DNA from 3 places in the Rhizobium sp. SRDI969 genome. Region 1 is predicted to be linked to each of the others. Evidence: predicted binding sites of a transcription regulator. Region 1 holds the regulator's gene; each other region holds the start of a gene.

The links. Region 1 encodes PhoB, which activates phosphate uptake and scavenging genes when phosphate is short. Its sites were predicted from a motif close to TGTCATNNANCTGTCAT; they were not measured.
Region 2: a site for PhoB is predicted at 3,143-3,159, ahead of phnC (phosphonate ABC transporter ATP-binding protein). Genes of this name have one in related genera too.
Region 3: a site for PhoB is predicted at 3,124-3,140, ahead of N2A41_RS07290 (esterase-like activity of phytase family protein). Genes of this name have one in related genera too.

Annotation. Positions count from the first base shown of each region.
Region 1 is NZ_CP104035.1:174,708-179,206, forward strand. It holds gene phoU (phosphate signaling complex protein PhoU) at 1-632, shown strand, start outside; gene phoB (phosphate regulon transcriptional regulator PhoB) at 780-1,463, shown strand; gene N2A41_RS00890 (GcrA family cell cycle regulator) at 1,720-2,253, opposite strand; gene N2A41_RS00895 (aspartate aminotransferase family protein) at 2,673-3,872, shown strand; gene argF (ornithine carbamoyltransferase) at 3,912-4,499, shown strand, end outside.
Region 2 is NZ_CP104035.1:4,698,986-4,703,484, reverse strand. It holds gene N2A41_RS23130 (carbon-phosphorus lyase complex subunit PhnI) at 1-70, shown strand, start outside; gene N2A41_RS23125 (alpha-D-ribose 1-methylphosphonate 5-phosphate C-P-lyase PhnJ) at 67-942, shown strand; gene phnK (phosphonate C-P lyase system protein PhnK) at 939-1,715, shown strand; gene phnL (phosphonate C-P lyase system protein PhnL) at 1,787-2,494, shown strand; gene N2A41_RS23110 (DapH/DapD/GlmU-related protein) at 2,491-3,108, shown strand; gene phnC (phosphonate ABC transporter ATP-binding protein) at 3,226-4,068, shown strand; gene phnD (phosphonate ABC transporter substrate-binding protein) at 4,153-4,499, shown strand, end outside.
Region 3 is NZ_CP104035.1:1,446,813-1,451,311, reverse strand. It holds gene N2A41_RS07295 (aldo/keto reductase) at 1-788, shown strand, start outside; gene N2A41_RS07290 (esterase-like activity of phytase family protein) at 873-3,071, opposite strand; gene hupB (DNA-binding protein HupB) at 3,284-3,559, opposite strand; gene lon (endopeptidase La) at 3,766-4,499, opposite strand, start outside.

The DNA.
Region 1 (4,499 bases):
CCGAGCAGATGGTCGCCGAATCCGTCCGGGCGCTCGTCAATGGCGATACCGCGCTGGCGCAGAAGGTCATCTCCGACGACGTGATCCTCGATCATGCCGAACGCGAAATCGGCGACAAGGCGATCGTCACCATTGCCCGCCGTCAGCCGATGGCTGCGGACCTGCGCGAAATCATGGGTTCGATCCGCATCGCCGCCGATCTCGAACGCGTCGGCGACCTCGGCAAGAACACCGCCAAGCGCGTCATCGCCGTCCAAAGCACCGGCGTTCCCCGCAAGCTCGCCCGCGGCCTTGAGCATCTGTCCGAGCTGGCGCTCGTCCAGCTCAAGGAAGTGCTCGACGTCTACACCAATCGTTCCGCCGACAAGGCGAATGCGATCCGCGAACGCGACAACGAGATCGACGCCATGTACACCTCGCTGTTCCGCGAGCTCCTGACCTACATGATGGAAGATCCGCGCAACATCACCAGCTGCACGCATCTTCTCTTCTGCGCCAAGAACATCGAGCGCATCGGCGACCACGCCACCAACATCGCCGAAACGATCTTTTACATGACGACAGGCGCGCAGCCGGAAGGCGACCGTCCGAAGGACGACAGCGCCAACACCGTCGGCGCGGTCACGGAATAACCGTCCGGGCCAGTCGCCCGGACCAGTCAATTGCGTGCGCGCCCGTCCGGGCGCGCAAAGAGGTCGCAGCCAATTTCTGAGTTTGCGCAGGATGCATTGCTTAAATCACCCCCGGTTTAAGGATCATGCGCGAGGAGACCGATACGCATGATCCCGAGAGTTGCAGTTGTTGAAGACGAGGAAGCCCTCAGCGTGCTTCTTCGCTACAATCTCGAAGCGGAAGGCTTCGAGGTCGATACCATTCTTCGTGGCGACGAAGCCGAAATGCGGCTTCAGGAGCGCACTCCCGATCTTCTCATCCTCGATTGGATGCTGCCCGGCGTCTCGGGCATCGAGCTCTGCCGGCGGCTGCGCATGCGGCCGGAAACCGAGCGCCTGCCGATCATCATGCTGACGGCGCGCGGCGAAGAGAGCGAGCGCGTCCGCGGATTGTCGACGGGCGCCGACGATTACGTCGTCAAGCCCTTCTCGACCCCCGAGCTCGTTGCCCGCGTCAAGGCGATGCTGCGCCGCGCCCGTCCCGAGGTGCTGTCGACGGTGCTGAAATGCGGTGACATCGAGCTCGACCGCGAGACCCATCGCGTCCATCGCAAGACCCGTGAAGTCCGCCTCGGCCCCACCGAATTCCGCCTGCTGGAATTCCTGATGTCGTCGCCGGGCCGGGTCTTCTCCCGCTCGCAGCTGTTGGATGGCGTCTGGGGCCACGATATCTATGTCGACGAGCGCACCGTCGACGTCCATGTCGGCCGCCTGCGCAAGGCGCTGAATTTCTCCAACATGCAGGACGTTATCCGCACCGTCCGCGGCGCCGGCTATTCGATGGAAGCCTGAGGGCTTCCGTTCTGGTTACTGACAAGGGCTCGTGCTAACGTCTGCCCCTCACCCTAACCCTCTCCCCGTAAGCGGGGCGAGGGGACGTGCCCCGCGAAAGGTTGGTGGGGATGGAGAGGGTGCGGCATGTCCCTTCGCCCCGCAAGCGGGGAGAAGGTGCCGGCAGGCGGATGAGGGGCAGCCATCCGCACGGACCAAAATTGCATAAAAAACGGGCCACTCGGCCCGTTTCGTCATTCTAGCAATGATCACCCGTTCAGCTGGCCCGGGCTGCCGCCCGGCGGCGTTCGTTGACCGGCTGGTAGGCAAGCTTCTGGTGATAGCCGCAATAAGGCGAATTGTCGGGGGACTCGCAGCCGCAGAAATGGAAGTCGTCCTTCAGCGGATCGCCGACCGGCCACTTGCAGGTGCGTTCGGTCAGCTCCGTCAGGCCGAGGCGTCGGGAAATCGGCACCACCACATTGCCTCTCGGCACATATTCCATTTCCTCGATCGTTTCGATCTCGATCTCTTCCTTCAGCATGGTCGCGCCCTGCTGGCGGGTAACGGTGCGGGTCGTGACCCGTGAGGCGTAGTTCGGCGCGCGCGGCGCCGAGGTATTGCGCTTCGGCGTTCGCGCCGCGGTGTTGGTGCCGCCGGCCTTGGCACGGCCGGGGAGGCACAGCCGATGCACTTTGCCGATGACCGCGTTTCTGCTGACCCCGCCAAGCTGCGCAGCGATCTGGCTGGCGCTCAGTCCTTCGGCCCAAAGTTTCTTGAGTTTCTCGACCCGCTCGTCTGTCCAGTTCATGCCCTGTCTCCACCTTCTGCGTTGGTGATGGCAGAATCCCTCACCGTTGTCCCGGGAGCTCCGAAACAAGAAACGCTTGATCAATTTTGGTGACTAGTTCCGCCGCATGCAGTCTAGTAATTGATCTTTAACCTAGTGTGAGCCTGACTCCGTGACAAGAGTCGCATGAATCCGGATGAATCGAATTCGTAGTTTTCCCCAACTTGCTGCCCCTGCGTGTCATTTCTGCAATAATGCCTGTTGATGACTGGAAATGCCGCTGTACACTCTTGCTGCATACGCTAAGGGCGCCGTTTTGTTGACATTGCAGCGCGAAAAGGAAATAGTGCCACTCGCCGCCGCAAGGCGGCATTTTTGATTTTTCGGGCCTGGTTTCCTTAGCCGGAGTCATTGCCCGGCAACTTGATGGAGATCGCGCCATGGCTGAAGCCGCGCCGCTTTATGACACCTATTCTCGTGCCCCGCTGCGGTTCGAGCGAGGCGAGGGCGTATGGCTGATCACCGAAAGCGGCGAGCGATATCTCGATTTCGGCGCCGGCGTCGCCGTCACCTCCGTCGGCCACAGCAATCCGCATGTTGTGGGCGCACTGAAGGAGCAGGCCGACAAGGTGTGGCACCTGTCGAACATCTATGAGATCCCCGGCCAGGAGCGTCTGGCAAAACGGCTGACGGACGCCACCTTCGCCGACAAGGTGTTCTTCACCAATTCGGGCGCCGAGGCGCTCGAATGCGCGATCAAGACGGCGCGCCGCTATCAGTTTTCCAAGGGTCATCCCGAGCGCTTCCATATCATCACGTTCGAAGGCGCCTTCCACGGACGGACGCTGGCGACGATCGCCGCCGGCGGCCAGGAAAAATATCTGGAAGGCTTCGGCCCGAAGGCGCCGGGTTTCGATCAGGTTGCTTTCGGCGACATCGAAGCGGTTCGCGCCGCGATCACCGATGCTACGGCCGCCATCCTCATCGAGCCGGTGCAGGGCGAGGGCGGCGTGCGCCCTGCCACCAACGAGTTCATGAAGGCGCTTCGCCAGCTCTGCGACGAGAACGGCCTGCTGTTGATCCTCGACGAGGTCCAGACCGGCGTCGGCCGCACCGGCAAGCTCTTCGCCCATGAATGGTCGGGTATCACGCCCGATATCATGGCTGTCGCCAAGGGCATCGGCGGCGGGTTCCCGCTCGGCGCCTGCCTTGCCACGTCGGAGGCCGCCTCCGGCATGAAGGCCGGCACGCATGGCTCGACCTATGGCGGCAATCCGCTTGCCATGGCCGTCGGCAGCGCCGTGCTCGACATCATCCTTGCCGATGGCTTCCTCCAGCATGTGCGCGACGTAGCGCTTGTCTTCCGCCAGGGCCTCGCTTCGCTGAAGGATCGTTATCCCGATGTGATCGAGGATATCAGAGGCGAGGGCCTTTTGCTCGGCATCAAGGCCGCCGTTCCCTCAGCCGAACTGCTGCAGGCGATCCGCGCCGCCCATCTGCTCAGCGTGCCTGCCGGCGACAACGTCATCCGCCTTCTTCCGCCGCTCGTGGTCACTGCCGAGGAAGCCCGCGAGGGTCTGGCCCGCGTCGAGCGCGCCGCCGAGAGCATTCGCGCCTCCAAGGTCAAGAAGACGGCTTGAAGAGATTGCCGCCTTCGGGCGCAGCACAGGTAAGAAGACATGAGCCCTAAACATTTCCTAGATCTTTCGGCGGTCACATCAGCCGATCTCAGAACCATCATGAACGATGCGCTTTCCCGCAAGCAGGCGTTTAAGGCAGGCCAGGGTGATAAGCCGCTCGCCGGCAAGATGCTGGCGATGATCTTCGAGAAGCCGTCGACGCGCACCCGCGTCTCCTTCGACGTCGGCATGCGCCAGCTCGGCGGCGAAACACTCTTTCTGTCCGGCACCGAGATGCAGCTTGGCCGCGCCGAGACGATCGGCGACACCGCCAAGGTGCTGTCGCGCTATGTCGATGCGATCATGATCCGCACCACCGAGCATTCGCGGCTGGTCGAGCTCGCCGAGCACGCGACCGTGCCTGTGATCAATGCGCTGACGGATGACACCCATCCCTGCCAGATCATGGCCGATATCATGACCTTCGAAGAGCACCGCGGCCCGATCAAGGGCAAGACCATCGCCTGGACCGGCGACGGCAACAATGTGCTGCATTCGCTGGTCGAGGGTGCCGCGCGCTTCGGCTACCGCATGAACATGGCCGTACCCCTTGGCTCGGAGCCAAAGGATCACTATCTGAACTGGGCC
Region 2 (4,499 bases), 380 kb from region 1:
CCGCCGCATGCGCCGCGAATTCGAAGCCGCCCGCAACGGTGGCGAAGACATGAAGGAAGCCGCCGAATGACCGATCTGGCCAGCTACAACTTCGCCTATCTCGACGAACAGACCAAGCGGATGATCCGCCGCGCCATCCTGAAGGCGATCGCCATTCCCGGCTACCAGGTGCCCTTCGCCTCGCGCGAAATGCCGATGCCCTATGGCTGGGGCACCGGCGGCGTGCAGGTGACGGCCTCGATCATTGGACCGGACGACGTGCTGAAGGTCATCGACCAGGGCGCTGACGACACGACCAACGCCGTTTCCATTCGCGCCTTCTTCCAGAAGGTCGCCAATGTCGCGGTGACGACGCATACAAAGGATGCAACGATCATCCAGACGCGCCACCGCATTCCCGAAGAAAAGCTTAGGGTCGGGCAGGTGCTCGTCTACCAGGTGCCGATCCCCGAGCCGCTGCGCTTCCTCGAGCCGCGCGAGACCGAGACGCGCAAGATGCACGCGCTTGAAGAATACGGCCTCATGCATGTGAAGCTCTACGAGGATATCGCTCATAACGGCCGCATCTCGCGGACTTACGCTTATCCGGTGAAGGTCCACGGCCGCTATGTCATGGACCCGTCGCCGACGCCGAAATTCGACAATCCGAAGATGCATATGTCGGACGCGCTGCAGCTCTTCGGTGCCGGACGCGAGAAGCGCATTTATGCGGTTCCGCCCTATACCGACGTCGTCAGCCTGGATTTCGAAGATTATCCCTTCGATATCCAGCGCTTCGACAAGCCCTGCGCCCTTTGCGGCGCCGAGGACGTCTATCTCGACGAGGTGGTTCTCGACGACAAGGGCGGGCGGATGTTCGTCTGCTCCGACACCGATCATTGCGAAGACCGCCGCGCGCACGGACATGCCGGCGAGATGCTGGCCCGGGAGGCTGCAGAATGAGCGATACCCCGCTTCTCAAAGTCCACGACGTTTCGAAATTCTACGGCAACCGCATCGGCTGCCGCGACGTCTCGTTCGAGCTCTGGCCCGGCGAAGTGCTCGCCGTCGTCGGTGAATCCGGCTCCGGCAAGACGACGCTGCTCAACTGCCTCTCCACCCGGCTGCTGCCGAGCACCGGCAGCGTCGAATATCACATGCGCGATGGCAGCTATCGCGATCTCTATCGCATGAACGAGGCCGAGCGGCGCTTCCTGATGCGCACCGACTGGGGCTTCGTGCACCAGAACCCGGCCGATGGCCTGCGCATGACCGTTTCTGCCGGCGCCAATGTCGGCGAACGGCTGATGGCGATCGGCGACCGGCACTACGGCAAGATCCGCGCTTCGGCGATCGACTGGCTCGAACGCGTCGAGATCGACGCCGACCGCATCGACGACCAGCCGCGTGCCTTTTCCGGCGGCATGCGCCAGCGATTGCAGATCGCCCGCAACCTCGTCACCGGCCCACGCCTCGTCTTCATGGATGAACCCACAGGCGGCCTCGACGTCTCGGTGCAGGCGCGGCTGCTCGATCTCGTGCGCGGCCTCGTCAACGACCTCGGCCTCTCGGCCATCATCGTCACCCACGATCTCGCCGTCGCACGCCTGCTCTCGCACCGGATGATGGTGATGAAGGACGGCTACGTCATCGAACACGGGCTGACCGACCGCGTGCTCGACGACCCGCGCGAACCTTATACGCAGCTGCTCGTCTCCTCGATCCTGCAGGTCTGAGCAAATGTTACAACGCCTTGCGCGTCTTTCAGACGCGCGGCGCTGGGTCCTAAACCAAGGAAGAAAGAATCATGGCAACGCCCCTCGTCGTTTCCGAAGTCTCGAAGAGCTTCACCATGCATCTGCGCGACGGCATCAAGTTGCCCGTCGTCTCCGATGTCGCCTTCTCGGTCGCATCGGGCGAATGCGTCGTGCTCGGCGGCCCGTCCGGCATCGGCAAGAGCTCGCTGCTCAAGATGATCTACGGCAATTATGCCGTCGACACCGGCCAGATCCTCATTTGCCACGACGGACGCATCGTCGATCTCGCCTCTACCGATCCGCGCACCGTGCTCAACGTCCGCCGCAATACACTTGGCTATGTCAGCCAGTTCCTGCGCACCGTGCCGCGCGTCGCGGCGATCGACGTGGTTGCCGAACCGCTGGTGGCACGCGGCGAGGACGCCGTCATGGCACGGCAAAAGGCGGGCGCCCTGCTTGCCAGGCTCAATCTGCCGGAAACGCTCTGGCAGCTTCCGCCCGCCACCTTCTCCGGCGGCGAGCAGCAACGCGTCAACATCGCGCGCGGCTTCATCACCGAGCATACGATCCTGCTTCTCGACGAACCCACAGCCTCGCTCGATGCCAGGAACCGTGCCGTCGTCGTCGGCATGATCGCGGAAAAGAAAACGGCGGGTGTGGCCCTTCTCGGCATCTTCCACGACGAGGAAGTGCGCGAAGCCGTCGCCGACCGCATTCTCGACGTCCAGCAGTTCTCACCCGGAAAGATCGCTGCATGAGCCGCAAGCTTGATATCGAGCCCTACTTTCATGAAACGGCATCCGTCAGCGATTCCACCTTCGGGCGCTATACCGAGGTCTCGGAACGCTGCCGCATCAGCGAGGCCACGTTCGGCGACTATTCCTACATCATGCAGGACGGCTCCGTCTGGTGTGCGACGATCGGCAAGTTCGTCAATATCGCCGCCGCCGTGCGCATCAACGCCACCAACCATCCGACCTGGCGTGCGACGCTGCATCATTTCACCTATCGCGCCGCCGACTACTGGCCGGACGGCGATATGGAGACGGACTTCTTTGCTTGGCGGCGCGCAAACCGCGTGACCATCGGCAACGACGTCTGGATCGGCCACGGCGCGACGATTCTGCCCGGCGTCAACGTCGGCAACGGCGCGGTGATCGGAGCCGGCGCCGTCGTGTCGAAGGACGTCGCGCCCTATACGATCGTCGGCGGCGTGCCGGCCAAGCTCATCCGCGAGCGCTTTCCAAGAGAGGTCGGCGAACGGATGGACAGGCTTTCCTGGTGGGACTGGGAGCATGACCGGCTGCGCCAGGCGCTCCAGGATTTTCGCAACCTGGACGCGGAAGATTTCCTGTGCCGCTACGGCGGCTAAACCCCCGATATAGGGGCGAAGAATTGTGACAGGACTTACACAAATATGACATGTGAGGTTCATCAAGCGGGACTAATGCGATGCTGACCAAGGCCTGGATCGCAAGGGAAGAGCATGATGTTCGAGCTGAAGAATGTCACACGTCGTTTCGGAAAAAAGCTCGCTGTCGATTCCGTCACGCTCGCCATTCCCCAGGGGCAGATGGTCGGCATCATCGGCCGCTCCGGCGCCGGCAAGTCGACGCTGCTGCGCATGATCAACCGCCTTCAGGAGCCGAGCTCCGGCTCCGTTCATTTCGCCGGCGTCGAGGTCTCCGGGCTTCGCGGCCAGGCGCTACGCAACTGGCAGCGCGACTGCGCGATGATCTTCCAGCAGTTCAATCTGGTGCCACGCCTCGACGTTCTCACCAATGTCATGCTCGGCCGCCTCAATCACCGCTCGACGCTTATGAGCCTGCTCAACATCTTCACCCGCGAGGAACGCGTGCATGCCATCGCGGCACTCGAGCGCCTCGGCATCGAGCAGACGGCGCTGCAGGCAGCCGGCACGCTTTCCGGCGGCCAGCAGCAGCGCGTGGCGATCGCCCGCGCGCTGATGCAGAACCCGAAGATGGTTCTTGCCGACGAGCCGATCGCCTCGCTCGATCCGTTGAACGCCAAGATCGTCATGGATGCGCTGCGCGATATCAACGAGCGCGAGGGCATCACCGTCATCACCAACCTTCATACGCTCGACACCGCCCGCAACTATTGTGAGCGCATCGTCGGCATGGCCGGCGGCCGCGTCGTCTTCGAGGGCAAGCCCTCGGAGCTGACCGCCGCAGCGGTGAAGGAAATCTACGGGACGGACAAGGACGGCGCCGGCATCGACGAAACGGTGACCTCGACATCGATCAATACAGCCCCCGAGCGGGCAGACAATCAATCCGCCGGCACCCCGCTGGCGCTGGCCGGCCTCTGAGAGGCAGCCGCGATCGAGCGCCCGCGTCAAGGGCACACTTCTTCGTAACGGGAAGACCGGGGACACCGGTCAATAGGAGAGAACATGTTGAAGAAAGCACTCTTTGCGGCAACGGCGCTCTTCGCGCTCGCCGGCGCTGCCCATGCTGCAGATCTCAAGGAATTCCGCATCGGCATCCTCGGCGGCGAAAACGAAACCGACCGCCTGCGCAACTATGCCTGCCTTGCCGACCATCTGAAGCAGGAATTCGGCTTCGAGAAGGTTTCGCTCTTCCCGGCCGCCGACTATGACGGCGTTATCCAGGGTCTGCTCGGCGGCACGCTCGACTTCGCCGAACTCGGCGCTTCCGGCTACGCAGCCGTCTACATCAAGGATCCGAAGGCTGTCACGCCGATCCTGACGACGCAGCAGAAGGACGGCTCGACGGGTTA
Region 3 (4,499 bases), 1.3 Mb from region 1:
ACGTGTTGAAGACGCGCGGCGGCGAACGGCCGATGGTTGCCACCAAGGCGGGCCGTCGCCTCAACCCGCATGTCGCCGAAGGCTACACCAAGGCTAATCTCGAAGGCTTCATCGACCGCAGCCTGACGAATCTTGCCGTCGACAGTCTCGACCTCGTACAGCTCCACTGCCCGCCGCGCGACGTGCTTTACCAACCGGAGGTATTCGGGGGCCTGGACGCGCTGCAGAAGGCCGGCAAGATCAAGGGTTACGGCGTCAGCGTCGAAAAGGTCGAGGACGGCCTGAAGGCGATCGAATATCCCGGCGTCGTCAGCATCCAGATCATCTACAACATCTTCCGCCAGCGCCCCAATCACCTGTTCTTCCAGGAAGCACGCCGCAGGAATGTGGCGATCGTCGCCCGCGTGCCGCTCGCAAGCGGTCTTCTCTCCGGCAAGATCACCCGGGACACACATTTTGCCAGCGACGACCACCGCAATTTCAACCGCAACGGCGAAGCCTTCGATGTCGGCGAGACATTTGCCGGCGTGCCGTTCGAGGTCGGCCTGCAGGCGGTGGAAGAGGTGCGCAAGCTGGTGCCCCAGGGCGCGACCATGGCCGCCTTCGCGCTCCGATGGATCCTGATGAGCGATGCGGTCATCGTCGTCATCCCCGGTGCCCGCAATGGCGAGCAAGCCAAGGCCAACGCGGCGGCCGCCGACCTTGCGCCGCTGTCGGCCGACGTCATGGCGGCAACGCGCGAGATCTATGAGCGGCTGATCGCGCCGCATGTGCATCAGCGCTGGTAGGCGTCCAACACTTCAAAATGCAAATGGCCGGGTTTTCGCCCGGCCATTTGCATATTATCGATCCGTCAAGGTCTGTTGGTGGGCTCAGTTGGTGCCGACCAGATCGACCGGGAAGAACAGGGTCTCGCCGGAGGAGTCGCTGACGCCGTCATTGTCGGTGACCGCGTAGGGCTTGCCCGACGCGTCGAAAGTGAAGCCTTCAAGCTTGTCCAGCACATAGCCGTTGGTGGCAGACTTCAGCTCGCCGAGGAAGTCGTGCGCTTCGGTCTTCTTGACGACCGGCAACTCACCGCCGAGCTTGGCGGGCTTCAGGTCCGATATCGCGATCTTGTAGAGCTTCTTCAGCCTGGCGGCATCGCCGATGAGGTTGTCGCGCTCGATGATGTAGACGCTGTCGCCTTGAGCCGAGATTTCCGACAGGCCGACCCAGCCGCTTTCCGTCTTGTCGAGCGGATAGCGAACGGCACCCCATTCCTTCTTCTTCGGATTGTAGGAGACGAGCTTGACGAAGCCCTTCTCATCGTCGCTCCACTCGCGCTGGACCGCCATCCAGAGCGTGGTGTCGTCGCCGGTGCCGATAATGGTCACGCCTTCGAAGCCGTAGCGGATTTCGTTGGCGACGAGCTCCTTCGGCAGGGCGATCTCGGCCTTGATGCCACCCTTGGCATTGACGTTGTAGAGCGCGTGCGGAACGAGACGCTCGCTGTAGCCTTCCGAGGCGAGCCAGAAGGAGCCATCGGCGGCAGCCGCGATGCCTTCGATGTCGAGCTTCTGGGCTGGGGCACCGTCACGCTTGACGACGAGGGCGTCGGTGATGACGGCCGGCTTCTTGCTGGCGTCGATCGTGTAGATCGTCGGCTGCGAGCCCAGAACGCTGTCGCTTACCGCGTAGAGCATGCCCGGCTCGCCCGGAACGGCGGCGAGACCCGAAAGGGCTGCGAAGCCGATCGGATTGCCGTCCTTTTCGGCAGAGACGATCTGCGGATAGGCCTTCTCGCCTTCCGAGCGCTCGTAGATCATCACATGCGAACGCGCGCCGCCGTCCTTGCCGAGGTCGAGTTCGTTGGCAGTCGCAAGAAGATTACGCGCGGGAATGGCGATCGCGCCTTCCGGCGAAATGCCCGACGGCAGCAACTGGACGAGCTCGGGACCGGCGCCGGTATCTTTGTAGACGCCGACGACCGAGGCACGCTCGGCGAGCAGAAAGAAATACTGATCATCGCCGAACTTGGCGGCTTCAAGGCCTTCGGGCTCGACGCCCTTCGATCCCGAACGGCTTTCCGGATAGTGGCCGATATGGGCAACGGCGCGTTCGAAAGATGCGCCTGATTCGTAGAGAAGCTTGCCCGTCTTGTCGAAGATGGTGAAGCCGCGCGAGCCGCCCTGGTAGTCGCCTTCATTGGCGACGACAAGGCGGTTGTCGTCCAGCCACTTCACGGCGTCGGGCTCGCGCAGCACGCCCTTGGCTTCGCCCGAGAATTTCAGGGCGCCGTCACGCTTGGTGTCGATACCGGAGAGATCGACGCTGCCGGCGGAAAAATGCGTCTTCACGTCAGCCGTGTTGGCGTCGATGATGACGATCTCATTGTTCTCCTGCAGCGTCAGGGCAATTTCGTTCAGGCCGTTGAAGGCGACAAATTCCGGCTCCGGATCTTCAGGGGCGACGCCGGTAAGCCCGGTCAGCGCCACGTGCTTGATGGTACCGCAGTCGACGGTGCCGTTCTTGACCTGGAAGACGACGAGGTCGCCGGCCGGCATTTGCGGGATCTTGCCGTCATTGACGTCTTCGTCGCGCTCGTTTTCGATTGCGATGGCGCCGAGCGTCTTGTCCTTGTTGAGGGCGATCGAATCCGGCTGGCCGCCGAGATCGCAGGTGCTCTCGATCTTCTTGGTCGCCACGTCGACGATCGCGAGACGGCCCGAGGGCTTCGCCTTGCTTTCGGAGGTGTTGACAGCAACGAGCGCCTTGCCGGCGCTGGAGGTGACCGATGTCGGCTCGCCGTCCATCATCACCGCGCCGCCGGCCTTCGGTGCCTTGGCGTCGGTAATGTCGATGAAGCCGATCGCGCCGAGCGGGCTGTCGCTATAGATCAGCGTGTTGCCGTCGTCGGTCGCGGTGATGATTTCTGCGGAGCTCGCCGACAGCTTGTCCTTGTCGGCCGGCAGGTTCGCCGCAACCGGAAAGGAGGCGATGCGGTTGAAAACCGGTTCGGCCGCGGCCGGAAAAGCAACGGATGCGAGAAGCACGGCAGCAAGCGCTGCCTTGCGCGATGAAATTGTCATGAAATCCCCCATGTATCGAACATTCGAAACATAGGTTTTCTGGGGGAGCGGCATGACACAGGCATGACAGATGCGGCATTTTGCACCTGATCACGTCAGGCGATTGTCCGCTCGCTTCGCACCGACCGCCAAGCAAAAGGGGTCCGGCAAAGCCGAACCCCTCTCAAATCCTGCACAGCCGGTCTCGTTTCCGACTGGTGGATAATCTCAGATCAGCCGTTGACGGCGTCCTTCAGGCCCTTGCCGGGCGTGAATTTCGGCACGTTGCGAGCCGGAATGTCGACTTCAGCGCCCGTTGACGGATTACGGCCCTTCGTTGCGGCACGATGAGAAACGGTGAAGCTGCCGAAACCCGCGAGGCGGATGTCGCCCTTGTTCTTGAGCTCAGCCTGGACAACGTCGAAAACCGCGTCAACAGCGGAAGCCGCGTCAGACTTCGTCAGTCCTGCCTTTTCGGCTACTGCGGACACGAGTTCATTCTTGTTCATGTTTCCACCCCTTTCTAAATGGTATGAAACGACTCAAAAGTAAGCTAGGCGCAGAATAGGTTTCATCAGGCCCGCCGAAAACCCAAAAGCCCTGCAAATCAAGGAAAAGCAAGCGTCTACATGACGTTTTCACAAAAAAGGCTGGCGTTTCCGCCAGCCTTTTTCCGTGTTTTGTCCCAATGGGGCATAAATGTGGCAAAGGCCACTCAATGCGCTATGGTTGCGCCTGTCTCATCGAGGCCTTCGACCGTTGCGATGACCGGCGTTTCCACCGTACCATCCCATTCGATCGGCTCCGGCCGGCGGATCAGCGCATGCTTGATCACCTCGCCCATGCGGGATACCGGGATGATCTCCATGTTGTTCTTCACGTTATCAGGAATCTCCGCCAGGTCCTTGGCGTTTTCCTCCGGAATCAGCACCTTCTTGATGCCGCCGCGAAGCGCTGCGAGCAGCTTTTCCTTGAGACCACCGATCGGCAGCACACGGCCACGAAGGGTGATTTCACCAGTCATGGCCACATGCCTGTCCACCGGAATGCCGGTCATGATTGAGACGATCGCGGTTGCCATGGCGACGCCGGCCGAGGGGCCATCCTTCGGCGTCGCGCCTTCCGGCACGTGCACGTGGATGTCGCTCTTGTCGAAGCGCGGCGGCTCGATGCCGAAATCGACAGCGCGCGAGCGGACATAGGAGGCCGCTGCCGAGATCGATTCCTTCATGACTTCCTTCAAATTGCCAGTGACCGTCATGCGGCCCTTGCCCGGCATCATCACGCCTTCGATGGTCAGCAGTTCGCCACCGACTTCCGTCCAGGCAAGACCGGTCACGACGCCGACCTGATCCTCGCCCTCGGCTTCGCCATGGCGGAAGCGCGGGACGCCGAGATAGTCGGAGATGTTGGCGGCCGTCACATGAACGGACTTCGCCTTGCCCTTGA